One region of the Arthrobacter sp. UYNi723 genome, then DNA from elsewhere that is predicted to be linked to it. Evidence: riboswitches for the same ligand, from Rfam matches in the RefSeq annotation. Region 1 holds a riboswitch; each other region holds the start of a gene.
What was found. Region 1 has a riboswitch for cyclic di-AMP ahead of ACVWY0_RS19695 (NlpC/P60 family protein). Riboswitches for the same ligand answer to the same signal wherever they lie in the genome.
Positions count from the first base shown of each region.

Region 2: linked by a shared signal. The riboswitch ahead of ACVWY0_RS12730 (NlpC/P60 family protein) and the one ahead of ACVWY0_RS19695 (NlpC/P60 family protein) in region 1 are both predicted to bind cyclic di-AMP.
Region 3: linked by a shared signal. The riboswitch ahead of ACVWY0_RS08855 (M23 family metallopeptidase) and the one ahead of ACVWY0_RS19695 (NlpC/P60 family protein) in region 1 are both predicted to bind cyclic di-AMP.

Region 1 covers NZ_JBSRZM010000034.1:9,414-19,305, forward strand. Annotated here, with positions in the region: partial or broken gene ACVWY0_RS19690 (Nramp family divalent metal transporter) at 1-363, opposite strand, end outside; gene ACVWY0_RS19695 (NlpC/P60 family protein) at 596-1,339, opposite strand; cyclic di-AMP (ydaO/yuaA leader) riboswitch at 1,347-1,531, opposite strand; gene ACVWY0_RS19700 (PfkB family carbohydrate kinase) at 1,685-2,623, opposite strand; gene ACVWY0_RS19705 (sialidase family protein) at 2,689-4,401, shown strand; gene ACVWY0_RS19710 (ABC transporter substrate-binding protein) at 4,582-6,204, shown strand; gene ACVWY0_RS19715 (ABC transporter permease) at 6,367-7,323, shown strand; gene ACVWY0_RS19720 (dipeptide/oligopeptide/nickel ABC transporter permease/ATP-binding protein) at 7,327-9,462, shown strand; gene ACVWY0_RS19725 (ATP-binding cassette domain-containing protein) at 9,459-9,892, shown strand, end outside.
Region 2 covers NZ_JBSRZM010000015.1:11-9,902, reverse strand. Annotated here, with positions in the region: gene ACVWY0_RS12765 (transposase) at 1-1,002, shown strand, start outside; gene ACVWY0_RS12760 (ATP-binding protein) at 1,162-2,049, shown strand; gene ACVWY0_RS12755 (hypothetical protein) at 2,046-2,882, shown strand; gene ACVWY0_RS12750 (hypothetical protein) at 3,550-4,053, opposite strand; gene ACVWY0_RS12745 (metal-sensitive transcriptional regulator) at 4,292-4,633, shown strand; gene ACVWY0_RS12740 (heavy-metal-associated domain-containing protein) at 4,652-4,879, shown strand; partial or broken gene ACVWY0_RS12735 (heavy metal translocating P-type ATPase) at 4,882-7,345, shown strand; gene ACVWY0_RS12730 (NlpC/P60 family protein) at 7,323-8,072, opposite strand; cyclic di-AMP (ydaO/yuaA leader) riboswitch at 8,076-8,274, opposite strand; gene ACVWY0_RS12725 (heavy-metal-associated domain-containing protein) at 8,597-8,941, shown strand; partial or broken gene ACVWY0_RS12720 (P-type ATPase actuator domain-containing protein) at 9,013-9,892, shown strand, end outside.
Region 3 covers NZ_JBSRZM010000008.1:148,839-158,730, forward strand. Annotated here, with positions in the region: gene ACVWY0_RS08810 (hypothetical protein) at 1-118, shown strand, start outside; gene ACVWY0_RS08815 (hypothetical protein) at 263-460, shown strand; gene ACVWY0_RS08820 (LCP family protein) at 548-1,657, opposite strand; gene ACVWY0_RS08825 (arsenate reductase/protein-tyrosine-phosphatase family protein) at 1,746-2,387, opposite strand; gene ACVWY0_RS08830 (hypothetical protein) at 2,589-3,287, shown strand; gene ACVWY0_RS08835 (DUF2269 domain-containing protein) at 3,456-3,989, opposite strand; gene ACVWY0_RS08840 (hypothetical protein) at 3,986-4,165, opposite strand; gene ACVWY0_RS08845 (TetR/AcrR family transcriptional regulator) at 4,280-4,882, shown strand; gene ACVWY0_RS08850 (four-helix bundle copper-binding protein) at 4,895-5,308, opposite strand; cyclic di-AMP (ydaO/yuaA leader) riboswitch at 5,612-5,779, shown strand; gene ACVWY0_RS08855 (M23 family metallopeptidase) at 5,785-6,564, shown strand; gene ACVWY0_RS08860 (thioredoxin-like domain-containing protein) at 6,585-7,220, opposite strand; gene ACVWY0_RS08865 (multicopper oxidase family protein) at 7,286-8,791, opposite strand; gene ACVWY0_RS08870 (F510_1955 family glycosylhydrolase) at 8,815-9,708, opposite strand; gene ACVWY0_RS08875 (DUF305 domain-containing protein) at 9,789-9,892, opposite strand, start outside.

The DNA of each region.
Region 1 (9,892 bases):
CACGAAGAGGCCGGAGACGAAGCCGACGGCGATCACGGCAAGGAGCATCATGATCGCGTATTCGAAGGACCTCTGTCCGCGGGCGGACTGGAGGGGAAGCAGGAGCATGGACGCGACGCGACGCCGATGATGATGCCATCGGCCAGAAGGGGCAGCCCGAAGAGCCGGTTCAGGGCTACTGCGCCGCCGATGACTTCCGCCATGTCCGTTGCCCCGGCGACAAGTTCGGCCTGGAGCCAGTACAGCCAGCGGCGGCGGGTGCCGAGGCGCCGGCCGAGGATTTTGGGGCAGGCTCAGACCGGTGGCCAGGCCAAGCTTGGCTGACTGATACAGCAAGAGGACTGCCATGAGATTGGCTGCCACCGCGGCTTACTCGCCAGCCGTTCCGTAAGGGTGGGGGTAGCCATCGTGTTCTCGTCCTCAGGGTTACTGACACCACGAGGATACCTTCAAGTTAGGGTTGCCGAAAATTATATTTCGGCGCTCCTAGTAATACGCGGAGAGTGGTCCGGAGGGGCAGCCGTGCCCGGAACGCACTGATGGCCGGCTTTTCGGTGCCCCCAAGGCACCGAAAAGCCGGCCATCAACAGGTTCGTTAGGCGCCTGCGCGGACGAAGGTGACGGAACCCTTGGACGTCATCCAGCTCAGGGGGTGTACGGCCGTTTCGTTCTTGCCGTTCAGGCCTGAGCTGAGGACCTGGCCGTCCCCGACGTAGATGCCGACGTGGCCGGACTGGACCACCATGTCCCCGGGCTGCGGGTCAGCGACGACCGTGCCGTAGTTCAGGAACTGCATCGGGCCCAGGTCACCGACAGGGATCCCTGCGGCGCCCAGAGCCCGTTCAACCAGGACCGTGCAGTCCTGGATCATGCCGATCTGTGCGTAGGCTGCCGAAACCATGGTGGCGTTGACGCCGCCGGCCGCGGGGGCAGCGGCCGGCGCAGCGGATGCCGGCTGGACGGAGATCTTGGCTTTCGCCGCAGGGGCGGCCGCCGGAACAGCGGCCGCAGGCTTGGGTGCCTCGACGACGGGGGCAGGCGTGGTGCTGACGGCCGGGCGTTCGTAGGATATCGTGACCGTGGCGTCGGCGCTGAACGGCGCAGGTGCCTGGCTCGATACTTCCAGGTTCGACGTCGGCTCCGCGTCCCGCTGTTGGGGTGCTTCTGCGGCCTGGGCGGCGATGCCGCTGGTCAGAACCAGGCCTGAGGCGGCTGCGATGACGGCCGCCTGGCGGCCTACCCCGCCCGCGTTGGCGGCCATTGATCTGGTCAAGGCGGCAAGCTGGCTGGTGGGGGTGACGGACGCGCGGCGGCGGCCATGGGCTTTAAGCGTGGACATAAAAGGGCCTCTCCCAATGCCTGCGAGGTGAGCTGTCGGATTCGGATGGGAGACACCCGGCCGCACGTTCCTGCGCAAGTGCAGTACAGCGGCTTCACCCCAAGGCCTGCGCGAAGCAGGCCGAAAATTGGGTTCCCCGTCTCTGCCGGACGAATATCGCGAACGGATCCCGGGCAGCGGCAGAGTTAGGCAATCCGCTCGGGAGTGCCGTGTTCGGAGAAATCGGCACGCCTTCGACCGTACGGGAAACACCATTGTTTGTCACATTTGCATAACGGCGCCTGATCCGGCCGCGGTGCTATCCACCGGCCCTGCCCATGCGGCGACTCGCCGGGGACGCCCGCGCTACTCCGCCGGAACCGCGTTCAGTTCGGCGCGCGTGGGCGGGTTGGCGCCTGGGCGGGAAACAGTGACGGCCGCCGCGCGGGCAGCGTGGGCCAGGAGTTCGGCCAGGCCCTCGGCCGGAAGCTCGCGCAGGTCCTTCCGGTTCTGCGCACCGTCCAGGCCGCGGTCCACGATCCCCGAAAGCAGCGCAGCCATAAACGAATCACCGGCACCCACGGTGTCGGCCACTTCCACGCGAGGCGCGTCAATCGCGGCTTCACCGGCGGCCGTAATCCCCCACGGACCGGCCGCGCCGCGCGTGACCACCACCAGGGCCGGCCCCTCGGAGCCACCCAGCGACAGCCAGCGGCGCGCCGATTCCAGCACGTCCACGCCCGGATACAGCCACTCCAGGTCCTCGTCCGAGGCCTTGACCACGTCCGCAAGGGTGACAAATTTCTCCGCTTGCGTCCGCGCATAGTCCACGTCGGTGATGATGCTGGGCCGGCAGTTGGGATCGAAACTGATCGTCGCGGCGGGGTGGGCGTGCTCGACGGCGGCGAGCACCGCCGCGGCGCCCGGCGCCAGCATCGTGGCGATGGAGCCGGTGTGCAGGAGGGTGGTTCCCTGCAGCATAAAGGCGAGGCGGTCCGCCAGGCCGGGAAGCTCCCAGGCGAGGTCGAACGTGTAAGTGGCGGCGCCGTCGTCGTCAATTACGGCGGTGGCCACGCTGGTTGGCAGCTCGTCGGGGCCCAGCGGCAGCATAACGGAGCTGGAGCGCAGGTGCGCCGCCACCGAATCCCCGTAGGCGTCGCGGCCGTAACGGCCGACGAACTGCACGGGATGGTCGAGGCGGGCCAGGCCCACCGCGACGTTAAGGGGACTGCCGCCCACGTGGGCTTCGATTCCGGAGGCGCGCTGGACAACGTCAACAAGGCCCTCGCCTATAACTGTGAGCATGGTCATACTCTGCCAGAGATATGCCGGCCTACACACGCGTGTTACGCGTCGCCTACCATGGAGATATGACATCCCATGTCCACCAGCCAATGACGGCTGCCATGCCCGACGTCGAACACGTCCTGGCGGTCCGCGGCACCGGCGGCTACAGGCAATACAGGATCCCCGCCCTCGCGGTCTCGCGGCAGGGCACCCTGCTGGCTGCCTACGACGGCCGCCCCAACCTCGATGATCTGCCCAACCCGATCGACCTCCTGCTCCGGCGCAGCACGGACAACGGCCGGACCTGGGGCGAACAGCAGATGGTAAGGACGGGCGGCGGCCTCAACGGCTACGGCGATCCGAGCCTCCTGGTGGACGTGGATAACGGCCGGATCTTTATGTTCCACGCCGCCGGAACGCACGCCGGATTCTTCGAAGCAGCGGCCGGACTGGAGCCCGATGACGACGTCCAGCACTGCGACCTCAGCTTCTCGGATGACGACGGCCTGACCTGGCAGCACCGCAGGATCACCGCCCAGCTCAAGCTCCGCCAGAAGGTTCGCCCCGAGGAGCCTGACATCACCGGAATCTTCGCCGCAGCGGGGCAAGGCATCCAGATCCACACCGGTCCCTACCGCGGCCGGCTGGTCCAGCAGCTTGTGGTCCTGGCCGGCGGCGAGATCATGGCCGCTTCCGCGTACAGCGACGACCACGGCGACACCTGGACGCTCGGGGAGCTCATCGGCGCCCGGACGCACGGCCACGCCCCCAACGAAAACAAGGTTGCCGCCCTCCAGGACGGGCGGCTCCTGCTGCACAGCCGCGGCACACCGCGCCGCCTTGCCGCAATATCCGACGACGGCGGGGCCACCTGGAGCGCCCTGCGTCCGGTCGAGGACCTCCCGGACCCGGGTGACAACGGCTCGCTGGTCCGCTTCGACGGCCTGCCGTCCCTGGCTTCCCTCGACGACGACGCCACCGGCTCGTGGCTTGTGGCCACCAACAACCAGGACACGGCATTGCGGCGGAACACGGTGGTCAGCCTGTCCCCCGATAACGGCCTCAGCTGGCCCGCAAAACTGGTCCTGTGTCCGGGCAGCTCGGCGTACTCGACGGCCGCCCGGCTCCCCGACGGCAACATCGGCGTCCTCTACGAACGGCAGGGCTACCGGGAGATCGTGTTTGCCTCCGTGCCCGCGGGGCAACTCACCGCACAGCTGGCCGCTGCGGACGACGCGCATGCCGCCTCCGCCGCTGACGCTGGATCCGGGCCCGATCGCGATGCCGGCCTGGTCTTCGACATGGAACTGCGCTCCATCACCCCGGGCCGCCCACCGGTCTGGCAGAACGCCGGCGAGTTTCACGTGATGCAGTCCGGCGGTGAGGACTGGGGTGTACACACCTGGAAGGAAATCGGCCAGGGCTACTCGGCCGAAGCTGCGCAGGTCATCGGCACGCGGGAGGCACAGGACCTGAATTACGGCCCCATCATTCCCGGCTACAAGGCCGGGGACATCCTGGCCTTCACGGGCAGGGCGCGCAACGACGGAGCCCTTCCGATTACCGGGGTCGGGCTATCCGGTCCCGGCTCGGACGCCTTCCCTGCGGCGGATCTTGGCCCCGGGGAAGAGTCGCTCTATTTCACGCCCGGGTACACCGTCACAGAGGCGGACGTGGCACGGGGCACCGCGGACGTGGTCTTTGAAGTGCTCGGCGAGCGCGGCGGCACTGCCGAGCGCCGCCGTCGTGCTTTCACGTTTGACACCGCCACAGGCGACATCAGCGAGCCGAAGTGAGAGAGCGTTTGCGAAAAACCCGCAGGATCTGAGAGATCCTGCGTCCGGCGGAAACTCGCAGGAAGTGAGAGAGCGTCGGAGGAAACTGGCGCTTGACGTGAACCTGTGATGACGCTTACAGTCGACATACGAGCTCGGACGTCCTACATCCGATAAACCTTCTGGAATGGCGAGGCCCTCATGAACAACATCACCAAGAATCTGCCGCTGGTCAATCACGCCAGCCGCCGGAACTTCCTCAAGCTGACCGGTGCCATGGGCGCCGCTGCAGCATTCACCGCCTCTGTCGCCGCGTGCGGCAGCCCGGCAGCTACCACCACCGGCAGCTCAGCAAGCGCTGCGGCAGTCAACAAGGACCTCACCATCGAAGCGGGCATCTCCTATGCCCTCTCCACCGGCTTCGACCCGCTGAGCTCCTCAGGCGCCACGCCGATGGCCGCCAACCTGCACATCTTCGAAGGCCTCATCGAGCTGCACCCGGCCACCCGCGAGCCCTACAACGCGCTGGCGGCATCGGACCCCAAGAAGGTCAACGACACCACCTACCAGGTGACCATCCGCGACGGCGCCAAGTTCCACGACGGCACTCCGGTCACCACCGAAGACGTGGCCTTCTCCTTCACCCGCGTGATGGATCCGGCGAACAAGTCCCTGTTCTCGCAGTTCATCCCGTTCATCAAGGAAGTCAAGCCCGTTGACGCCAAGACGGTCGAGTTCACCCTCAAGTACGCCTTCCCCGGCTTCGGCCCCCGCATCTCCGTGGTCAAGGTTGTCCCCAAGGCCTTGGCCACGGACCTCAAGGCCTTCGACGCCAAGCCCGTCGGCACCGGCCCCTACAAGCTCATCTCCGCCGCCAAGGACGACAAGATCGTCTTCGAAGCGTTCGCAGACTACAACGGCCCCAAGCCGGCACTGGCCAAGGGCATGACCTGGCTCCTGCTCTCCGACGCGGCCGCCCGCGTCACCGCCGTCCAGTCCGGCCGTGTCCAGGCCATCGAGGACGTCCCCTACCTGGACATCGACGGCCTCAAGTCCAAGGTCAAGGTTGAATCAGTCCAGTCCTTCGGCCTGATGTTCCTCATGTTCAACTGCAACAAGGCCCCGTTCAACAACAAGCTGGTCCGCCAGGCCCTGCACTACGGCCTGGACAAGGAAGCCATCATCAAGAAGGCCCTGTTCGGTAACGCCAAGGCCGCCAGTTCCTACTTCCAGGAAGGCCACCCGGACTACGTCAAGGCCAAGAACGTTTACGGCTACGACGCCGCGAAGGCCGCTGACCTCCTGCAGCAGGCCGGCGTCACGAGCCTCGAATTCGAGCTGCTCACCACGGACACCGCCTGGGTCAAGGACGTTGCCCCGCTGATCCTCGAATCCTGGAACAAGATCCCGGGCGTGAAGGTCTCCGTGAAGAGCATCCAGTCCGGCGCGCTGTACACCGACCGCGTCGGTACGGGCGACTACACAGTGGTCGCAGCCCCGGGCGACCCGTCGGTCTTCGGCAACGACGCTGACCTGCTCCTGAGCTGGTTCTACTCGGGCGCCACCTGGATGGAAAAGCGCGCTTACTGGACCGCCCCTGAACGCGCCAAGCTGCAGGAACTCATGAACAAGGGCTCCCAGGCTGCCAAGGAAGATGCCAAGAAGATTACCGGCGAAATTGTGGACCTCGTCTCCGACGAAGTTCCCCTGTACCCGATCTTCCACCGCCAGCTGCCCTCCGCCTGGGACGACAAGAAGCTCAACGGCTTCAAGCCGCTGCCCACCACCGGCATGTCGTTCATCGACGTCGGACGCACCGCCTAAGCTGCGCTGAAAACCAGCGCAGCACCCGGGACTTCCCGGGACGGCATCACCAACTCGACGCAGCAGAGGGGCTGTGGCCCGCTGGCCATGGCCCCTCTGGGCTGAGAAGCACCACCCCGTGACGCGGTCCCCGCGGCACAACCAAACACACCGGAGAACAAATTGGTCACGATATTGCGTCTGCTTGGCCGCAGACTCGCAGCACTGCCATTGATGATCCTGGGCATCACCCTGCTCGTCTTCCTTGTCCTGCAGGCTGCTCCCGGCGACCAGGCAAGCTCCGCCCTCGGCGACGGCGCCAGCGAAGAAGCGAAGCAGCAGTACCGCCAGGAGAACGGCCTGAACGATCCGCTGGTGATCCAGTACTTCGCCTTCCTCGGCAAGCTGCTGCAGTTCGACCTCGGCGTCACCACACCGCCGGCAAAGTCGGTGGCCTCCATGATCGGCTCCGCATTCCCCCTGACGCTGCAGCTGACCTTCCTCGGCGTCATCATCGCCGTCGTCGTGTCCCTGGCGTTCGGCATCCTCGGCGCCCTCTACCGCGACAAATGGCAGGACCAGCTGGTCCGCGTTTTCTCGATCGCCGCGATCGCCACGCCGTCATTCTGGCTAGGTATCCTGTTGATCCAGTGGTTCGCCCTCGGCGCCAGCCCCCTCTTCCCCTCCGGGGGAATCGCGACGCCGGAATCCGGCTTCGGCGGTTGGCTCAACTCGATGGCCCTCCCGGCCCTGGCCCTCGGCATCCCGGTCTCTGCCTCGCTGATCCGGGTGGTCCGCACCTCGATGGTGGAGGAGCTGGACCGCGACTACGTCCGCACCGCTATCGGCAACGGCGTCCCCTACCGCGAGGTGGTCTCCAAGAACGTCCTCCGCAACGCCCTGGTGACCCCAGTGACCGTGCTGGGACTCCGCGTGGGCTACCTGCTCGGCGGCGCCGTCGTGATTGAAATGATCTTCGCCCTGCCCGGCATGGGCCAGCTGATCCTCAACGGCATCACCAACCTGGACGTCAACCTGGTCCAGGGCGTGGTGCTCACCATCTCCGTCACCTTCGTTCTGGTGAACATCGTGGTGGACCTCCTGTACCTGCTCATCAACCCCCGAATCAGGACGGTATAGCTCATGCGTAGCAAGCTTGCTGAACGGCTGAGTGCCCCGGGCCTCCGTTTCAAGGCCCTGCCTTGGGGCTCCCGCATCGCCCTCCTCTTCCTCATCATGATCGTCCTCTCCGCCGTGTTCGCGTCGGTCATCGCACCGCACGATCCGCTGGAGACCTTCATCCCCGCTACCCCGCCGGGCGCTGAGCACTTCTTCGGCACCGACCGGCTGGGCCGCGACATCTTCTCCCGCCTGCTGTTCGGCGCCCAGTCCTCGCTCATGATCGGCCTCGGCGCCGTCATCCTGGCCATCCTGGTGGGCGCGTTGCTGGGCTCCTTCGCCGCGACGTCCAGCAAGGCCGTGAACGAACTGATCATGCGCCTCATGGACATCCTGATGGCGTTCCCGGGCATCGCCCTGGCCGCAGTGCTGCTGGCCGCGTTCGGCAACTCGGTTCCCACCATCATCATCGCGATCGCCATCATCTACACCCCGCAGCTGGCCCGCGTGGTCCGCGCCAACGTGCTCTCCCAGTACGGCGAAGACTATGTCCGTGCCGAGCGTGTGATCGGCGCAGGCCGCTTCTACATCCTGCTCAAGCACATCGTCCGCAACACCGCCGCCCCCGTGCTGGTGTTCGCCACGGTCATGGTGGCCGACGCCATCATCCTCGAAGCCTCGCTGTCCTTCCTCGGCGCCGGCGTCCAGGACCCCGCACCGTCGTGGGGCAATGTGATCTCCTACGGCCGCAACCTGGTCCTGTCCGGCGGTTGGTGGGCCACCACCTTCGCAGGTGTGACCATCCTGCTCACCGTGCTGTCCCTGAACATCCTCGCCGAGGGCCTCACCGACGCCATGGTGAACCCGAAACTGCGCAAGGCAGCTGTTGTAAAGGACGACGACGGTTCGGCGGCTGTTGTGGCCGGCGCAGCGGTGGGTGCCGGCGTTGACACCCAGATCGCCACATCCGTGGCCCAGCCGTCGGTAGTGGAAGAGCACGAGCTCGACGGCGTGCGCGCCGCTTACGGTGACGTCCTCACCGAGGAGCACTACAACGAGGCGGCCGTCCTCTCCGATCCGAAGCTGGCCGCGGCGAACCCGCACCTGCTGCTGGACAAGGAACTGGAACTGCTCTCAGCCATCGAGGCCACGCGCACCGACCGCCTCCCCCAGGTGCCGGCCGGTGCCCGCAACGTCCTGGAGGTCAGGAACCTGTCCATCCGCTTCCCCGGCCGCTTCGGCGACACCGCGATTGTGGACAACGTCTCCTTCACGGTCCGCGAAGGCGAGACCATGGGCCTGGTGGGCGAATCCGGCTGCGGCAAGTCCATCACGTCCCTCGCCGTCATGGGCCTGCTGCCCAAGACCGCGCAGGTCACCGGTTCCATCAAGTTCGACGGCAAGGAACTGCTGGACCCGGCCACCAGCCACAGCAGCATCAAGGCCTACGAGGGCCTGCGCGGCGAGCAGATCGCCATGGTCTACCAGGACGCCCTGAGCTCCCTGAACCCGTCCATGAAGATCAAGGACCAGATGGAGCAGCTGACCAAGCGCGGCGGCCGCAAGACGCCGACCGAGCTGCTGGAACTGGTCAAGCTCGATCCCGTCCGGACGCTCGCCAGCTACCCGCACGAGCTCTCCGGCGGCCAGCGCCAGCGCGTGCTGATCGCCATGGCACTGTCCCGTTCGCCGAAGATCGTGGTTGCCGATGAGCCCACCACCGCCCTGGACGTCACCGTCCAGAAGCAGGTAGTGGACCTGCTCAACGAACTGCGCGAACAGCTCGGCTTCGCCATGGTCTTCGTCAGCCACGACCTCGCCCTGGTGGCCTCCCTGGCCCACCGCGTCACGGTCATGTACGCCGGCCAGGTGGTGGAATCCGCGCAGGCTTCCGAGCTGCTGCAGAATCCCAAGCACGAGTACACCCGCGGCCTGCTCGGCGCTGTCCTCTCCATCGAGGCCGACGCCGTCCGCCTGCACCAGATCCCCGGCACCGTCCCGTCGCCGCGCGACTTCGCCGCCGGCGACCGTTTCGCCCCGCGCTCACTGCGGTCCGACGCCGACCCCAACCAGCAGCTGGTCCTGACGTCAGTCGGAGCCGCCAACGGCGGGGACGCTGACCACTACTGGGCGAGCCACCTGAAGGAGGATGCAAAGTGAGTGAATCAACCGGCAAGCCGGTCATCGAGCTCAAGGACGTCAAGGTCTACCACCACGCACGTGGCGGCGGGCTCTTCCGCCCCAACATCGTCAAAGCGGTCGACGGCGTCGACTTCACCATCAGCCGCGGCGAAACCGTGGGCATCGTGGGTGAGTCCGGCTGCGGCAAGTCCACGCTCGCGTCCGTGCTTGTGGGACTGCAGACGCCGACGTCGGGCGAGGTGCTCTTCCACGGCAAGCCCGCCATCAAGCGGAACGCCGCCCTGCGCAGGGAATTCGGCCGCTCCGTGTCCGTGGTCTTCCAGGACCCGGCCACGGCGCTGAACCCGCGCATGACCGTCCAGGACATCCTGACGGACCCGCTGCAGATCCACGGCATCGGCACCGCGGCAACGCGCGCGGCGAAGGTCAAGGAACTGCTGGCCCTGGT
Region 2 (9,892 bases), on a different contig from region 1:
AAGCCCGTCATCGTGCCAGAGTCGATCACCGTGGACCGGGGCAAGGTCTACATCGGCGCCACGTTCACCAGCGCGTGCGAACGCCTCCAGATCAGCCTGACCAAGGCCGCACCGCGGACCGGGACCGACAAGCCCCACATCGAGCGTTTCTTCGCCGGGGTCAACTCGGGCTTCACGCAATACCTCGCCGGTTACACCGGCCCGAACGTCGTCCGCCGCGGCAAGGACCCCGCCGCCGAGGCACGATTCAGCCTGGCCGATGTCCAGAACCTGCTTGACTGGTGGCTCGTCGCCGTCTGGCAGAACCGCCCGCACCCGGGCCTGCGCCACCCGGCCATGCCAAAGAAGGACCTGACCCCGAACGAGGCCTTCGCCGCGCTCTCCGGCGTCGCCCCGCAGATCCCGGTCACGCTCACCCGCGAGGACTACATCGCCCTGCTGCCCTTGGACTGGCGCACCATCCAGCCGTACGGGATCAACTTCCACAACCTCCACTACGACAATCCCGCCCTGCACGAATACCGGGGCGTGCACTCGGGGCTGCCCGCCCCCGCGAACGGACGCTGGGAGATCCGCTACGATCCCTACCGGCTGCAGTCCATCCATGTCCGCGACCACCGCAGGGGTGTCTGGATCGAAGCCGAATGGACCATGGCACGCCAACTCGCCGGCCCGTTCTCCCTCGACGTCCTCGCCGCCGCGAAAAAGGCCCTGGACAGGCGCTCCGGCAGCATCCCCGGCGCCGACCTGCTCGCAGAGGTCAATCGCATCATGACCGCCCCGGCAGGTCGGGCCGAGGCCCGGGCCGCCAGGCGAGCCAGCGCCTCGCCGTCGAGCGTTCCGGATCCGGCTCCGCTTCGGCTTCTGACCCCTGTTTCTGAAGAAGAACCCAAGCCCGAACCGGGCGCCGCTGCCCCGTCCGCGGCGGCTGCGATCGCACCTGCGGGTCCGCGTCCGCGTCCGCGTCGTCATGCCCGCCGTATCGACCTTCTGGAGGACTGAGCCATCGCGACCCCCGACTCCCTGACCGCCTGGCGCCAGTTCGTCGACCACGCCCCGATCGAGCCGGAGCGGCTCTCCCGCAAGGAGCTCAAAGCACTCTCCCCCGAGGAGAAGGATGCCTACGACCGGGAACGTTTCGGCTGGCTGGCGGCCGACACCGTGCTGGAGACCACGGACACGCATGCCCTTACCCGGCAGACCAGAATCATCCTCGCGCGCAACGCGGCCACCACCGCCACGGCGCGGCGAGGGCTTGCGGTCTCCGGGGCGGCCGGGATGGGCAAGTCCACCGCCGCGCTGCTGATCGGCAAGCGCCATGAGAAAGCCGAGCGCAGGCGCCTCGATCGTATCGATGACGTGTCCTTCGCCCCGGTGGTCTACGCTGTGGTCCCCCCAGCGACCACACCGAGGATGCTCATGCAGGCCTTCGCCAGCTGGCTCGGCCTACCGGTGCCCCAGCGGTCCACCGCGCAGTTGGTCACCGAGCACGTCGTGGGTGTGCTGCGCACCTTGGGGACATCGCTGGTGGTCGTCGACGAAGTTCACAACCTGACGACGAACAGGCAGGCCGGCGCCGAGGCGGCCAGCACCCTCAAACAGTTCGCCGACCGGCTGGACGCGACCTTCCTCTACGCCGGCATCGACCTGCCCACCACGGACCTGTTCGCCGGGGACATGGGGAGGCAGATCAAGGCCAGGATGATCATGCATCAGATGCGTCCCTACGGAAACGGATCCAAGGCAGACCGCGAGGCCTGGACCGAACTCGTCCTCGGCGTCGAGGACCTCCTCCCGCTTGCCGAGCACGAACCCGAGTCCCTCGCCGAGGAAGCCGCATACCTGTGGGACCGCACCGGCGGGAGCATCGGCGGCCTCCGCGCCCTCCTGTCGGACGCGGCCATCGGAGCGATCATCGACGGCACCGAAAAGATCGACCGTCGCCGCCTCCAGGCCACAGCCACGGACTACGCCGCCGAAGAACACCACCACACACGTGCAGCCATGTCCGCCGGCAGCCACAAACGCGGGCTGCAGCGGGCCCAATGACGATCCAGCCGCTCCCCGTCCCCACCAGGATCTTCGGCGGCGAGGGCTTGATCAGCTACGCCTCCCGCCACGCCGCCCGCAACGGCACGACCGTCGAGAAGATCGAACGCTCGCTCTCCGAAGCGGGATCCATCCCCAAGCCCAGCCACCGCCGGACCCCGGAAAGGCTGCAGGCCTGGCGCAGCCTCGGCGCGCTTCACGAGAACGCCTTCGCAACGCCCGCCGTGATCGACGGCGCCGACGTCATCGACCGCATGCTCTGCCTGCGCTGCACCCAAGGATCAGGCGGAACCGGGCGGCTGCCGCGCATCGGGTGGGTCTGCGCCGGACACCGGCGCTGGCTCGGCACCCCACAGCACGACATCCGGGCCCTGCCCGAACTCGTCGCCGCCGAACGCCACTACCGCCGGGTCCTTGCCCCACGCGGCGTCCTCGTCCGATCCCCCATCATGCAATGGGCGCGCGAATGCGCGATCACCGGGATCGCTCAATCCGAGATGGCTGAGCGGAATCATCGGGTCGCCACCTCCAACCCCAACCTGCTCACCTACCCCGAAACCGTCAGAATCGCCCGACTTGTCACGGACCCGGGATTCAACACAGGGATGCTCCAACCCGGGTTCCGTGCCCGTGAACGCCACGCCGTGAGCGTCAAAGCCAGTACGGGGATGTTCCCCCAGGCCGAGGACAACGAATCATGGCGCGTAGCCCACCGGATCACCGCCATATTCAACGCAATCGCCGGAGAGATCGAGAGGAATCCCTCCCGTATGGCAGGCACTACGCCATACAGCACGACACTGGCTCAAGCCTGGAGAATCTGGGGAAGATAGCCCACCGGCCTCGGCACTCCACTCAGCGACACCGGGCCTCAGCCCGCTTCCCCTGACCTCACCCCCGTGGGACAAGGACGCCGAGCGTTCGATACGGAATGGCCAACTAAATTGAGACGGTTCCTACCCCATCCGTCTCAATTTATCTGGCCTTTTCCCACGTCAAGGTGGCCAACTAAATTGAGAAAGGACAGCCACGCCTTACGGCGCGTGCTCGACATAATGCTCGTCCCCGGTCATGGCCCAGATGCCACCGGCCTTACCCTTCGGCTTCCGGGCCATGGACTTGCCGGGCCACGACGCAGAAGTTTTCACCACTTTCACCTAGTTTCACCTACATTCCCTTAGGAGGTCTGGTGCAGAGCCCCCTCAAGCCGACGGCAGGAGCAACTCCCGCTGCGTTGGTCGGGCGGGCCGGGCTTTTGGACGAGTTCGAGTACGGTCTGCAGTAGGTTCCGGGGCGCCCGGGCATCTGACCATCATCACGGGGTCCAGAGGCATCGGGAAGACAGTCCCTTCCCCGCCCCGACCGCTGTCGGGACGCCGGGCATGACGTCAGGAGCATGCCGGGCCGAAGGGAGGCGCCCACCGCCGGGGCGCCATGTTGTGGCGTGCCCGTCGAGCAAACGTGTCGCACGTCGTGCCCCTGTCATTCGCCCTGCTGAGCCTACGGCTGAGCGGCCGCGCCGTGTCCTTCCCCGGGTTCCTTCGTCAGCTCCGGCGCCGGCCTACCTCCCCGGGACCGGACTATCCGCAGGATCGTCGCCGCAAGCAGGCCGGCCGCCATGGTGACGACTGCCCCGACGCCGATGTAGAACAGGGCGGGAGCGATGGCCGGCGCGGCCGCAGATGCGTCGGCGGCCGCGGTAATGACCCACCAGTACCCGGCTGTTGCTGCTGTCCAGATCGCGCCGGCGATGCTGACGAGCCACGACAATGGAGAGAACCATCTGAGGCCGGCGCTGTAGGAGAGCGCCACGGCCAGGGTTCCGGTTCCTGCCGAAGCCAGGACGAGGCCGCCAAAGACGAACCGCCCTGCCAGAATCCCCACCAGCACGCAGGCTGCGCCGATCAGGACAATCCGTCGGGCCGCAAGCGGCATCCCCGTACTGCCGGCTGGTGCCCCTCCAGGAGGCGTGGGGAGGGAATCTTCGTGGTCATCGCTGCTCATACGGTTCTGTAGTCCTCACGGGTTGGCGACACTGCTTGACAGGTTCGCATCAGGCCGGCGATTTGCTCAGCGTCACCCCCCAATGCTGACACACCGGCGAAACCTGCATTGGCCTTCTGTCACAGGAGACCCCGGCCTTCGGGTCAGTCATAGCACCTCTGCAGGCGTAAATCGTGCGCGCGCTATACCCCAAGGGGGTAGTTGCAAATTATACCCCTAGGGGGTATGTGTTGTTGGTATGCGTGAAGGAATTTCCATCAGCCAGAACGTCACTGAGGCCACCGGCACCGCCGCAGCGGCTGACCACGGGTACACCAGCGAGAAGGACGCGTATCTGCGCCGGCTCAAACGCATTGAGGGGCAGGTGCGCGGCATCGCCCGGATGGTCGATGAGGATTCGTACTGCATCGACATCCTGACCCAGGTCGCGGCCGTGAACAAGGCTCTGCACGCGGTCAGTCTGGGCCTGCTGGAAGAACACATTGGCCACTGCGTCGTCAACGCCGCGGCGGAATCCGACGAAGCCGGCGGGGCGAAAGTCAAGGAAACAACAGAGGCCATCGGGCGTCTGCTGCGCTAGCAACGAAGGAAAATCGCCTTGAGCATCAACACAACGGTCAACATCTCGGGCATGGACTGCAGCCACTGCGTTGCCTCCGTCACCGAAGAGCTTCAGAAACTCGACGGCGTCAAGGACGTAGCCGTCGAACTGAACAAGGACGGACTTTCAGTTGCCACCATCACCTCGGCGTCCGAACTGGAGCCTGAACAGATCGGTGAAGCCATCACGGAAGCCGGCGACGTCCTGGTCAGCAGCGGGACCTAAGGATGGACGCCGAAACCTTTACCAGGACCCGCATCATCGAACTCGACATCGAAGGCATGACCTGCGCCTCGCGCGTCGCCCGGGTCGAACGCAAACTTGGCAAACTCGACGGGGTCGAGGCCAGTGTGAACCTTCCCCTGGAATCCGCACAGGTCACCGTTTCCCGACTCCATCACGGACCAACAGATCATCGATACGGTCACAGCCACCGGCTACTCGGCACGACTCAAAGCACACCCCGGGACAGGCGAAGGACGCGGCCTGGGGCCTGAGGATGACCCGGCCCTGAGTGGGCTGAACGATGAGGCTCAGCCCGCCTCTGCAGCAGCCGCCGCCCTGCGTCCGCGGCTGCTGCTCGCTGCTATTCTCACCCTGCCGGTAATGATCATTTCCATGTTCCCGGCAGCACAGTTCCCGACTGGGGCTGGGTGGCCTTTGCACTGAGCCTGCCCGTGGTCAGCTGGGCCGCATGGCCCTTCCACCGAGCCGCAGCAGTCAACGCCAGACATCTGGCAACCACCATGGACACCCTGGACTCAATCGGGGTGAGTGCCGCCTTCCTGTTTTCGGCCTGGCAACTCTTCGCGGACCCTGCCCTGACCGAGCACCCAGGCATGGACATGAGTGCCTATCCCCTGTACTTCGAGGTCGCCGCCGTCATCACGACATTCCTGTTGCTGGGCCGATACCTGGAGGCCAGCGCGAAACAGCGTGCGGGCAACGCGCTGCGGGCGCTGCTGAATCTGGGGGCGAAGGAAGCAACAGTTCTCCGCAACCGGGTCGAGACCCGGATCGCCGCCGACCAGTTACGGCCGGGCGATGTCTTCGTCGTCCGCCCGGGCGAAAAAGTCCCCACTGACGGATACGTTATCGAAGGCCAAAGCGCCGTGGACACCTCCCTGATCACCGGTGATTCACTTCCGGTGGAAGTCGGAATCGATGACACCGTCATCGGGGCGACGATCAACACCAACGGACGGTTGCTGGTCAAGGCAACCCGTGTGGGCAGCGAAACCACCCTCGCGCAGATGGGAAAGCTGGTCAGCCAGGCCCAGAGCGGCAAGGCCCCGATTGCCCGGATTGCTGACCGGATCAGCTCAGTCTTTGTCCCCGTCGTCCTCGTCATCGCGGCCATCACCTTCGCGGCGTGGCTCTTTGCCACCGCTGACCTGCAGTCCTCCTTTACCGCCGCGGTCGCGGTCCTGGTGATCGCCTGCCCCTGCGCCCTGCGCCCTGCGCCCTGCGCCCTGGGCCTGGCCACCCCGACGGCACTACTGACCGGGACCGGACGAGGCGCACAGCTGGGCATCCTCATCAAGGGCCCGCAGGTCCTCGAAGACACCCGGACAGTGGACACCATCGTGCTGGATAAAACCGGAACGGTGACCAGCGGACAACTTTCCGTTTCCTCCGTACAGTCCTTCACCTCGGCGACCGGGGAGGAGATTCTTGCCCTGGCAGGAGCCGTCGAAGCCGCCAGCGAACACCCGATCGCCCATGCCATCGCCCGTGCAGCCAAGGCCAACGCCCCGCTGCTGCCCGTCACAGGCTTTGACAGCGCACCGGGCGGGGGCGTCCGCGGGACCGTGGAGGGCCGGCGGGTGGTTGCCGGCCGTGCCGGCTGGCTGGAGGATAACGGCATCATTCCCGCCGCAGACAACTACGCGGCGCTGCAGACGAGGGAGGCCTCCGGCGCGACCGTCATCTGGGTCGGCATTGATGGTGAGACCGAGGGAATCATCAGCCTCACCGACACGGTCAAAGAAGGATCCGCTGCCGCGATCGGACTGCTGAAATCCCTGGGGTTGCGGCCCGCCCTGCTGACCGGGGACAATACCGCGGCCGCCGCTGCTGTGGCCGCAGAGGTGGCATCCCGGCGGAAGATGCGATGGCCGGAGTCCTGCCCGAGGGCAAGATAGAGGCCGTCCGCCGGCTGCAGGCCGGCGGGGCCACAGTGGCGATGGCCGGTGATGGCGTGAATGATGCCGCCGCCTTGACACAGGCTGACCTGGGCATCGCGATGGGCAGCGGCACCGACGTTGCGATCGCGGCCGCGGACCTGACAGTGATGGGAAGCGACCTGGGCCAGGTCGCGGACGCCATCGAGCTCTCCCGGCGGACGCTGGCCACGATCAAGACCAACCTGCTCTGGGCGTTCTTCTACAACGCCGTCGGCATCCCGGTCGCGGCCCTGGGTCTGCTCAATCCGATGATCGCGGAGCCGCAATGGCAGCCAGCTCCGTCCTGGTTGTCAGCAACTCTTGCGGCTGCGCCGTTTCTCCGGCCAGAAGACGACCGGGACGTCGGTCATGCCGGCGTCCACACCCGTCCGCTGATAGGCATCACGGTGCCTGTCGCGAGGTGACCGATCCTGCGCGGGCATGGAGAAGGCCGGTGATGCGCTGCCCCCAAGGCACCGAATCACCGGCCTTCACGTTCCTATTTAGCCCGCGCGGACGAAGGTGACAGAGCCTTTGGCCGTCATCCACGTCAGGGGGTGGACGGCAGTTTCGTTCTTGCCGTTCAGCCCGGAGCTGAGGACCTGTCCGTTGCCAACATAGATACCCACGTGTCCGGGCTGCATCACCATGTCCCCGGGCTGCGGGTCCGTCACGACTGTGCCGTAGTTCATGAAATCCATCGGACCCAGGTCGCCGACGGGAATCCCTGCGGCGCCAAGTGCCTGTTCAACCAGCCTGGTGCAGTCCTGGATCATGCCGATCTGGGCGTAAGCAGCAGAAACCATGGCCGCGTTCACCCCTCCCGCGGCCGGAGCAGCCACTGGCGCAGCAGCAGGGGCTACGGTGATCGTTGCTTTCGCCGGCGCGGCGGAAACTGCCGGCGCGGCCGCGGGGGCGGCTGCAGGCTTAGGTGCCTCGACGACGGGGGCCGGCGTGGTGCTGATTTCCGGGCGCTCGTAGGAAATTGTGACCGTGGCATCGGCGCTGAACTGAGCAGGTGCCTGACTGGTGATTTCCAGGTTCGACGTCGGCTCCGCGTCCCGCTGCTGGGGTGCTTCTGCCGCCTGGGCGGCGATGCCGCTGGTCAGGACCAGACCGGAAGCGGCAGCGATAACGGCCGCTTGACGTCCGACAGTTCCGGCGTTGGCGGCCATGGATTTGGTCAATCCGGTGAGCGGGCTGGTGGGCGTGATGGCGGCGCGGCGGCGGCCATGGGTTTTGAGCGTAGACATGAAGAGGCCTCTCCCAATGCCTACGAGGTGAGCTGTCGGATTCGGATGGGAGACACCCGGCCGCATGTTCCTGCGCGAAGGCAGTACAGCGGCTTCACCCCAAGGCCTGCCCGAAGCAAGCCAAAAATTGGGTTCCCCGTCTCTGCCGGACGAAATATGCGAAAGGATCCCGGGCAGCGGCAGAGTTCGGCAATCAGCTCGGGAGTGCCGCCCTCGGAGAAAACCGGCACGGGTTCGACCGTACAGGACATCTGCCCCAATTGTCACATTTGAATAGCGGGGCCAGTCGAGGGCGGAGGACCCCGGCCCGATAATGCAACTCGAGCCCGGCCTACCGGTCTAAACAGGGGGTGCGCCGGGGCCCGGCCGCTCACGCCGGTTGTTCGATTTCCGCGGGGGGACGCCGGCATCCACCTTGCCAAATATACCCCATAGGGGTATTATTCGGGTGTTGTCAGTGAAGTGGTTTGTCCAGGCCGATGCGCTTTCCGGCCGCCACAGCCGTTCAACCCCAGCGCCTCCCCATGATTTCTCTTGCAAAGGACCGAACTGACATGTGTGCACCCGAAACCCGGACCGGACTGCCCCTCGTGGCCGCTGAACCGTCCGGATGCAGCTGCTGCTCCACCTCTTCCCGGACCCTGGCGTCGCCGGCAGTTCAAGGCAGCGACTACTCCGTCGAGGGGCTGACCTGCGGGCATTGCGTCCAGAGCGTAGAAAAGGCGGTGTCCGGCCTCGACGGCGTGACATCAGCCGCCGTCGAGCTGGTGCCCGGAGGGACATCCCGGCTAAGCGTCTCCGGCGCCCATACCGACGCTGAGGTCCGGGACGCCGTCGCCGCAGCCGGGTACAGCCTCATCAGCAGGTAGTCCAACTCCCACCCTGAGGACAGCCCTGGCGGCCTCCTTTGGGAAGACTTCCCCACACAGGAGGGGCAACGATGGAAAACCACAACAATCACGACGGCGGCGTGGACCACGCCGGCCACCAGGCCCCACGGCCCGTACCGGGCCAGGCGACGGCGGTGGCAAGTCCTCCGGCCAAGCACACCGGGCACTCCCACGCGGAGCACGGCGCCGCCGATGACCACGCGGTCCACAGCCATGGGCAGCACGCCGGGCACAGTACCGCCATGTTCAAAAACAGGTTCTGGCTCACCCTGGTCCTGTCCGTGCCGGTGGTCTACTTCAGCCCGATGGTCGGCCACCTCCTGGGCTATGAGCCCCTGAAATTCCCCGGCTCGACATGGATCCCGGCCGTGCTGGGAACGGTGATTTTCCTCTACGGAGGCCAGCCGTTCCTCAAAGGCGGCCTGCAGGAACTGAAGACCCGGCGCCCGGGAATGATGCTCCTGATCGCGATGGCCATCACTGTTGCGTTCGCAGCGTCCTGGGTCACCAGCCTGGGCCTCGGCGGGTTCGACCTGGACTTCTGGTGGGAACTGGCGCTGCTGGTCGCGATCATGCTGCTGGGCCACTGGATTGAAATGCGGGCCCTCGGTTCCGCGCAGGGCGCCCTGGACGCCCTCGCGGCCCTGCTCCCGGATGAAGCAGACCGCATCACCGACGCTGGCACGGAGACCGTACCCGTCTCCGAACTTCGTGAAGGCGACATCGTCCTGGTCCGCTCCGGCGCCCGTATGCCCGCCGACGGCACCGTCGTGGACGGGCAGGCCGAATTCGACGAGTCCATGATCACCGGCGAATCCAAAACCGTGCCCCGCGCTCCAGGAGACAAAGTGGTGGCCGGTACCGTCGCCACTGACAACACCGTCCGGGTCCGCGTGACCGCCGTCGGTGAGAACACCGCGCTGGCCGGCA
Region 3 (9,892 bases), on a different contig from region 1:
CACGGACGACGCGAACGCCCGCCTGGTTGTGACGTTTGCCGTCCCGCGGATGCAGGAAGCGGACCAAACAGCCAAGGCGCCGGTTTCCCGCCCGGTCCGACTGCGCCGTCCGGCCTAGAAGCAGGCCAATCAAGAACGCACTCACAGCCGGAGTGAGAGAGCGTTCGGGAAAATTCTGCAGGATGTGAGAGAGCGTTGATGGCGGGCAGGCGTATCCTGATCACGCAAAGACGTACCCGCCCAGCGTGAGAGGGGAAGTTCCATGACCATCCCGCCAGTGCACGAACCAGAGCCGTTCCCGCCGGAACCAGGCCCGGACCCCTTTAACCCGGACCCCACCCATCCCGGCCACCCGGGACCGGACAGGCCCAGCCCCATCCCGACGCCGGAACCTCCCGGCCCACTGCCCGTCCCGGATCCGGGGCCCGCACCGCTGCGCCCGGACCCCACCCGGAGCTAAGTCACCAAGTGAAACGGCCCACGGCACAGCCGGGGGCCGTTTCACTTGGTGCCCGCCCGCTGGTGCCAGGCATTCACCCCCGGCGTACTACCCGCCCGCGTACTCGGGCAGCCGGCCTTCGCGCATTGCCGCGGCCACCTGGGCGATCCCGCCATAGTCCGGGAACACCACCGACGCCCCTCCTGGTGCCGTGCCCACCCCGGCCGTCGGCAGGGTCAGGCTCACCACGGCGTTGGGGTCGATGCCGCGCATGCCGTAGGCCAGGATTGCCACGCCCACAGGATCAAAGCCCTGGTCCACCGTGAGGTAACCTCCCGCAAAATTCACCAGGGCCCGCACCGCAGTCACATCGTGCAGGGCGCCGTCGCTGGTCAGCCGGGCAAGGATGGCGCGGAGGAACGTCTGCTGGTTCCGGACCCGCTGGAAGTCGCCGTCGACGAAGGCGTAGCGCTCGCGGACGAATTCCAGTGCCGCCTGGCCGTCGAGGTGGTTCACTCCCGGTGTGAAGACGTGCTGCGTTTCGTGGGTGGATTGGAACGGCACGGTGACGTTCACGTCAATTCCGCCCAGCCCGTCGGTGAGCGTCCTGAACCCGTTGAAATCCAGCATGACGGTGTGGTCGATGCGGGTCCCCATCAGGGACTCCACCGTCCGCGTGGCCAGCGGGATTCCGCCCACCTGCAAGCCGTCGTTGATCTTGGAGAAGCCGTAGTCGGGGATGCTCACGTACAGGTCCCGCATGAGGGAGACCACGTGCACGCTGCGGCGGTCGGCCGGGACATGGACCAGCATGAGCGTGTCGGCGCGGTGGTCCTGCGATTCGCCCGTGGCTGCGGTGTGGGCTGCTTGCTCCCGGGCGTTCGCGCGGCTGTCGCTGCCGATTACCAGGATGTTCATGGGCGCGGCGGGGAGTTCCGCGATGGGTTCGGGCGGCGGGGGAGGGGCCGGTGCCGGGGGCGGTGGCGGTGTCGTCTCCGACGGAGTGGGGGTGGCGGTGTCAGTGATGGTGGGCACCGGGGCCGCAACTTCCGCGGCAGGCTTGGTGAACAGCAGCGCGGACACGGCGACGACGGCCACCAGTACCAGCGACAGCACCGCCGCGATCACGCGGCGCCGTTTCCGCGCGGCAGGCGCAGCAGGCTCGGGGCCGGAAGGGGCCGGGCCGATCGGATCAGGACCGTTTGGGGTGCTCACCATGACTTAGTGTCCGCCCTCGGACCCGGTTCCGGCTACAACGCGGAGCGTGTCGTTTCCGAGCCGTAACGTACGACGGCGGCGCGCCGGTTTAAGCGGAAACGTTCAGCCGGGCGTGCCGCAGGATGGAAACGATGGCAGGGGCCAGTTCGTCCTCCATCTGGCGGTAGATCTCGGGGCTGCGCCGGTAGGGGTCGATGATGTCGTTCTCCGACGAATCCGCCGGCAGTGACAGGTGCCGGACGGACGCGGCGCGCGCGGGGAGCCCACGCCAGAAGGCGGTGTTGGCACTGAGGGGATTGCCGCCGTCGGCCGATACCGGAACGTTTGCGGCACTGTCCGCACGCTCGTCCAGGACGTCGAGCATCCGGGCGAACTCGCGGATGGTGAAGGTGCGCTTGAGCAGGGAGGCGTCCAGCTGGAGCACTTCGCCGCGGTGGCCGGAGGTCATGGTGAGTACCAGGTCCACGCCGCGCAGGATCTTGCTGGTCAGCTGCCGCGAGACGAAACCGTCCGGGTTCCCGCCAAAAGTGCGCACAATGTCACCGGACAGCGGCTGCATCGGATCGCCCACCATGGCCCGGGTTCCGGCGCTGGTGACCTCAAATCCGCCCTGCCTCACCTGGTCCAGCCCGGCCTGCAGCAGCCGTTCAGCCACGGGGGAGCGGCAGATGTTGCCGGTGCAGACCGTCAGGATCCTCACGGGTGCGGGGGCAGATGCGGGGGATTCCACGGAACTTCTCTTTCCAGCCGATGCGCCGGACCGGTGCGGCCCGTCGTGTCTTTCAACTTAACACGTGCGGGTGCCGACGCCCCCAGCACCGGATGCCGCCGTCGTGATTTTTCGAGTGAAGACCCATCCTTGGAGGCATGGTGGTACGAATCACACTTGACCACCGGGATTCCCCTGTGGGCGCTAACCAAGGAGTGAATCGTGAAACGGAATACAAAGTTAGCTTTTGGTGGTGCAGGTGTGGCACTGCTGGCGGCTGCGTCGCTGGGTGCCATGCCGGTAATGGCCCAGAGCCCAAAGTCCGAGGAGAAGACAGTCACGCTGAGAGCCACACTCACGGAGCTTAATGGCTCCGGGGCTTCGGGCACAGCCACTGCTGTTGTCCGCAACCAGAAGATCCAGCACATCGAGGTCCACGCCACCGGGTTGACGCCCGATGCCCCGCACGCCCAGCACATCCATTACGGCAATCAGGCCCTGAACGAGTGCCCCACGCTGGCGCTGGACAGCAACGGTGACGGACGGCTGAATACTGTCGAGGGTGTTCCGGCCTACGGCCCGGTTGTGGTCTCGCTCAACACCACCGGTGACACCACCCCCGCCAGTTTCCTGGACGTTTCCCGGTTCCCCGTCTCCCAGGACGGCAGCTATGACTACAGCCGGGACAACATCGAATTTACTGATGTGGCCGGGACCGGCTACCCCGGTGCCGGCGGGCTCGGTACCGCCAAGCAGATCGCTGACTCCGTCCGCGAAGGCGAGGGCGTCCTGGTGATTCACGGGCAGGACTACGACGGCAACGGAACCTACAACTTCAGCGATCCTGAAGGTGCCAGTGAGCTTGACCCGGACCTCCCGGCAGAGGCCACTGACCCCGCCGCCTGCGGCGTCCTGCGCTAAGCGCGCACTTCCCCGCCCTGCGGGCCCCAGCAAGGCTAAAACCCCAGTGCCCTGCTTGGCCTGAAGGCGGCAATGAACAGCAACAGGTAGGGCCGGTCCGCGGAGTGCGGGCCGGCCCTTCCTGGTGCCTGACGGTCGGCCCCGGCGCGGATCCGGACTTCTTCAACCTCAGGACGGCCGCGCGGGGGCGTGCTGCTTTTCTGTCCGGGCCTGCCCGTACCGGGTGAGGCCGCGCGGCTTGTAGACAGACAGCACTGTGGCTACCAGCAGCACGATCAGAGCTGCGCCGGCGTCCGCGACGAGTTGGATCCGTATCCCTGTCATGTCCATGGACCCAAGGTCCGAGGCTGATGCGATCTCCGCCATCCGGGTCACTGGCTGCAGATGCACGAGCAGCAGGACGCTCGCCAACGACGTGATCAGGAGTTTGATCAGGACCCAGTAATGCCGGAAGAGGCCCCAAGCGGTCCCGAGGGCCTGGACTATTCCGGAGAGCAGTGAAGCCAGGCTTAGCGGAAAGATGACCGTCCAGCCGATGACGTTCATTCCGAGATACGCTGCCCGGACCAGCGCGGCATCGGTGGCCGTCAGCCCCGCGATCGCGAGAATCAAGAACGTCGCGACGGCGCCCAACCAGCCGACAGAGCAGGCAATGTGGGTGGTCAGGGCAACTTTACGCAGGCCCGGGGACATCACTTTCACGGCGTGTGGCTCATCATTCCGCCTCCGCTGAGATGGATAACAGCAAACGCCACCACGAGCACGGCAGCGGCGATGATGAAAGCCTTCACCCACCGGGGCATGGGACGCGCGGGGCGGGTGCTGAGCTTGCCACCCATGGCGGAATCGGCGGGTCGGTCTTCTGGGTGGTCAGTCATCGGTGTCCTCATTTTCCAGTGCATGTATCAGGGGCATCAATTGCTTCTTTTGCAAGACACTATGTATCGAGTATAACGATGTGTTCATTGCGTGTCGTGTTGTATGCTTCGTGAATGCCCAAGCTCTGGAATGAGACCATCGAGACTCACCGTGACGCTGTCCGTGCGGCCATCCTGGATGCCACTGCGTCGCTGGTTGCGGACCGAGGGTTGGCACCAGTCACGATGTCTCAGATTGCGCAGGCAGCCGGGATCGGTCGAGCCACTCTGTACAAATACTTCCCGGATGTGGAAGCAATTCTCACTGCCTGGCATGAGCGTCAGATCAACTCGCATCTGGAACATCTGAGCCAGGTCCGGAACCGCGCGGTGGGACCGGGCCAGCAATTGGAGTCCGTGTTGGAGGCCTACGCTTTCCTCTCCCACTCCGGCCCTGGGACCGCTGAGTTTGTGCGGCTTCATCAGGGAGCCCATGTGGGGCTTGCCCAGCAGCACCTAAGGGGGTTCCTGGCAGACCTGCTGCGGCAGGGTGCCGAGGCGGGCAGGTTCCGTCAGGATGTCGCGCCGGACGAACTCGCTGCTTTTTGCCTTCACGCTCTTGAAGCGGCCAGCGCCCTGACGTCCCGGGATGCGGTGCTTCGGCTGGTCAAAGTGACCATGACCGCGCTGCAGCCTCCGCCTCACGCAAATACCGGGAGCGGAGGAGGCGGCTCCTGACGATGTACATACTCACCCGAGCGAGGCGAGGAGTTCGTTGCAGGCGGCTTCGCAGCGGCGGCAAGCCGCTGCGCAGACCCGGCAGTGGCCGTGCATGCCGGCATGCTGTTCGCATTCGTCGGCGCAGGCCTTGCACGTGATGGCGCAGGCCTGCAATGCGGCCCGGGTGACGTTGGCGTCGTAGCCCGTGTGGCGGGACACGATGTTGCCGGTGGCGGCGCAGATGTCCGCACAGTCAAGGTTCGTGCGTATGCATTTGGTCAGCTCCGCCACCATGTCCTCGCTCAGGCACGCGTCAGCGCAGGCGGTACACGCCTGCGCACATTCAAAGCAGGCGGCGATACATTCGGCGAGCTTGTGCTGGTCGATGCTGCCCAGATCCTTCGGGTAAGCGTCGAGCATTTTGTGGGCGCTGGCGTGAGTCATTGTTCTCTCTCTTCCAAGGTTTTGAGCGGCGGGAACATCATGCAGCGGACCGGCTCGCGTGTGCTGCTGCAGGGGCCCTGTGGCAGTTCGTTTCTCGACTCCCTTTTTGGTGGGCAGCCCGGTCTTCCCACAGCGTAACGCGACCCCGGACGGGCCAGCTACCCCGTGCTTATACCTGTTTCCGGAGCAAGGACCTCAAGGTTTCATAACGAATTTGTAACTTATGCGTGTCGTTCTCTAGACTTGAGGACGTACATGCCCTCAGTGGGTATGGGTGTGACCGCTTCGCCAAACCCCGCCGGCGGTCCATGAACTTCTTTCTCAAGGCGGGGGCGGAGGACCCACAGACGGTGCCATGGAGCACCTTGGGGTGAAGCCGACCCTGCGACTGCCCTAAGGGCGTCCGCAGGGCAGCCGGACAGTCCACTCGTCCGAATCCGACAGCTAACTTCGCCGGCGCCGAGAGGACCACTATTTTGTCTGCCCGCCTCAAGCACGGCCGTCGCCGTGCCCTTCCTGCATCATCGTCTTCAGCCCGGCTGCGTGCTGCCTGCCATGAACCAAGCCTCCGGCTCCGCGGCCAGCAGTTCAGCGTGGCGGCAGCCGTTACCGGAATGATTGCCCTGACCGTGCTGTCCGCGGCGCAGGCTGATCCCGGCGCCCTGGGTGCAGCCCAGGACCGGCCTGCCGCCACTGCAGCTGTGGCCGCCGAACCCGCAGTCGCGGCAGCGGCCACCGCGGGACTGGCCTTTGACAGTCCGGAGGTCACCTCCCAGCCGGCACCTCCAGCGGCACCCGCAGCCCAGCCGGCCGGAACCGTCCAGGCGCCCGCGATCCCGGCCGCCGAAGCCCCCGCCCCCGCTGCTACGGGTCTGCGGGCCCCGCTTGCCTCGATGAACGTCAGCTCCACGTTTGGGTACAGGGTCAGTCCGCTCACCGGGGCGGCCGGTGAAATGCACACTGGAATAGATCTGACTGGAGCCTGCACCACGGCGGTTTTCGCCGCGGGCGCCGGTACCGTCACCGAGGCCGGGTGGAGCCAGTATGGCGGCGGTAACCGGATCGTTGTGGATCACGGCAACGGCCTGAAGACCACCTACAACCACCTGGCCAACATCGGCGTTTCCGTCGGGCAGGTCCTGGCCAAGGGCCAGCAGATCGCAGGAGTGGGCACGACCGGAAATTCGACCGGCTGCCACCTGCATTTCGAGGTCATGGTCAACGGCCAGACCGTTAACCCGTCCACGTTCCTCTGAGCCGCCCGGCCGCCCGCAGCTCAGCCGTCAATGCCTCCGGAGCAGGCTGCACCCGGCTCCGGGGCATCAGGGGACTGCGCATATGCGCTGATGAATGATGCGACCCGTGTGTCACTGGCGTCCTGCAGCGAGAGTTGGGCACCCCAGGCGGTGGCAGTGACCGGCGCGGACTGGTCACTGTCCGGACTGAGCAGGACGTAGGGTCTGTCCTTGGCAAGGTCGGTCAGCTTCCCGAGGTCGTCCGGCGGCAGGTCCGGGCTGTACGTGAGCCAGACGGCCCCGTGTTCCAAGGAATGGACGGCCCGTTGTTCGCTGACCGGCTCGGTGTAAATGCCGCAATTGGCCCAGGCGGCTGCGTGGTCTCCTCCGACGCCGGGCTGCTGCGGGTAGTCAACAGCGTTCTGAACGTGGTTCCGGGACAGGTCAGCAAACGTCTGGATCCCGTCGATGGGTTTCCTGGCGGCTTCGGCGGCGGCGTTGCGTTCCTGGATGGAACCGGTGACGGCGACGGCGACGGCGGTGATGATGGCGGCCGACACCAGGCCGAAGCTGCCATAAAGGAGGATATTGAACCGGCGCTGTTTGGTCCGCTGCTTTGCCTGGACGGCCGCAACGATGGCCTGGTGTTCTGTGCGTCGCTTCTTGGTACTGCTCATGCGGACATTCCTTTGCTGTGGAGTGTGCTCCCGGAGAGATGCGGGCGGGGTCTCACGGATGCGGGTCACTTAATGTAGGAGAAGAGCGCCATCATGCCGCGTTCGGCGTGGTAGGCGTTGTGGCAGTGAACCAGCCACTGGCCCGGGTTGTCGGCATCGAAGATCACGGTCACGGTCTCGTTTGGGCGGACAATGACCGTGTCTTTGCGTGCGCCGCCGGGACCGACCTGGAAGGTGTGACCGTGCAGGTGCATCGGGTGCCACATGTCCGTGTCATTAATGAATTTCACTTCGATGCGTTCGCCCTCCTTGATGTCGAACGCCTGCTCGAAAGGGTTGATCATCTCGAAGCGGCGGCCGTTGATACCCCAGTCGTAGTTTTCCATTCCGCCTGTGAGTCTGAGCTCGTGGATTCGGTCCGGCGTGCGGTCCTGGAGGTTAGCCTTGGGGTCGGCTTGGAGCTGGGCGCCGTCCAGGACCGTCCCTTCCAGCCTGTTCGGCAGCACCGCCGGGAGCGGCTGCTTGCCGGTGCCGGTGCTGACGAAGCCGAGGGCCTGCCCGGTTTTCCCTTCAGGGAGGGCCAACAGGGGCGTGAACCCTTCGGCAACTGTCAGCAGGGCATCGATGCGTTCGCCCATGCCGAGAACCACCGCGTCGGCGTCCTGGTGTAGGACGGGGAACCCGTCGGTGTGGGTGACGGTGATCTTCTGACCGGGAACACCGACGCGGTAGGCGGTGTCCCCGGCGGCGTTGATGATCCGCAGCCTGATGACCTGACCCGCCGTGGCCGGCAGGATCTGGGCCTGGTCCGGTGCTTTGGAGTTCAAGAGGTGGTATGGATAGCTCACGTCGCCTGCGTCTCCGCCGAGGAAGTCGCTGCGGGAGCCCATGAGCATGTGCTTCATACCCCTGCTCATCGATCCTCCGGACATACCCCCGGAAAGTTCGTTGACGACGTCGTCCGGGGTTCCGGTGATGCCGTCCATCCAGTCATCGAGGACGATGACCCAGTCCTTGTCATAGGTGAGCGGCTCTGCGGGGTCCTCAACGATCAGCGCTCCGTACAGGGCGCGTTCACGCTGCATGTCCATGTGCGAGTGGTACCAGTAGGTACCCGGATGGGGGAGTCGGAAGTCATAGCTGAACCCGGCCCCTGAGGCCACCGGCTCCTGGGTGATGTGCTGGACGCCGTCCTGGTCGTTCCGCAGCGCGAGGCCATGCCAGTGGATGCTGGTCTGCTCGTTGAGTTTGTTGGTCAGCGCCACGTTCAGCCGGTCCCCAACCCGCGCGCGGATCTCGGGCGCGGCCAGGCTGCCGTTGTACCCCCAAGTGGTGACCGGTTTCCCGGCCACATTGCTTTCAAACGCCCCCGTTTCCAGCGTCTGGTTCAGTGTTGTTCCGGTATGCAGTCGCTGCGCTTCGTACGCGGCCACCACCGGGTCGTCCGGCATCACCCGGTTTGGTGGAGGGACCCTGCCCGGCCCTGAGCACGCGGCCAAGGCGGCGGCGGCACCGGCGGCCGAAAGGCCCAGAAAGCGTCGCCGGTCCATCTGGATAGTTGGCGGGTTCATCTCAGATCCTTGAGGCAGTCGGGTCAGCCGGCGTCCGAGGGCCGGAAGGTGGCCCCGCCGTCCGTCGATACGACCAGCCCGGTGGAGGTGGCGGCCCAGACCCAGGGGTTCGCGCCCGAACCCTCCACCGCCGCTATCGCCTGCACCTCCCCTTCGATCCGTCCCGTCCGGGACCAGGTGGCCCCGCCGTCGGCCGAATAATGGACGGAACCGTCCGGTTCCACGCCGATGGCTTCGGTGGGGCTGGCGAAGGTCACGAACTGGATCACCGGGGCGGCCGGCGCCAGCGCCCAGGTCTTGCCGCCGTCGGTGGAGCGCTGCACCCCGTCGCGGGTGGTCGCAAGGACCGTGTCACTAAACGGGTCCGCGGCGAGGGCCGCCGGGATGAACCGGGCGGCGACAGCTGACCAGGTCTTCCCGTCCGGGCTCGTGCGCAGGGACCCGTCGAAGGCAACGATGCCGGACTTGGCCGACGTGAGTGCGTGGAAGTCCGATTCACCCTGGCGGGAGAGCTGCTCCCAGGTCGCGCCGCCGTCGGTGGATTTGATCAGGCCCACAGGGTTAGGCAGGTCTGAGCCTGGCCCGGGATGGCCCGAGGCGTAAAACACGCCCTGGTCAGGGCCCGCAGTGAAGCCCATCAGGTCGTTGGTGCCGCCGATTTTGGCGGCGGGCTGTGCGGTGACGTCGTACAGACCATCGTGGGTGGCCAGGAGAACCTGGTCCGTTTCGCGGTTCACGGTGAGGCCGTGGATGTGGCTGCTGGGCAGGGGCGATCCTGCCCCTGATGAGGACGCGCCGGTGGAACCGGCATCCGTCGTGGGAGACGAAGCGGGCGTGCAGGCGGCGATGGTGAGCAGAAGTGCGGTCGCGGCGGCGGCCGCAGCGGGACGGTAACGGTTGAAAGAACCAGCGGGCATGGGAAACTCCAAGTGGCGGAACGGAAAGTGTGGGTGATGAGGCACCGGCCCGTGGCCGGGCCGGTGCCTCGGGGCTGCTGCTACAGGGTGGCCAGCAGGCCCTTCATTTCCTGGATTTCGGTTTCCTGGGCGGTCACGATGTCTTTGGCCAGCTGGACCGCTTCGGGGTTCTTGCCGTCGGCGC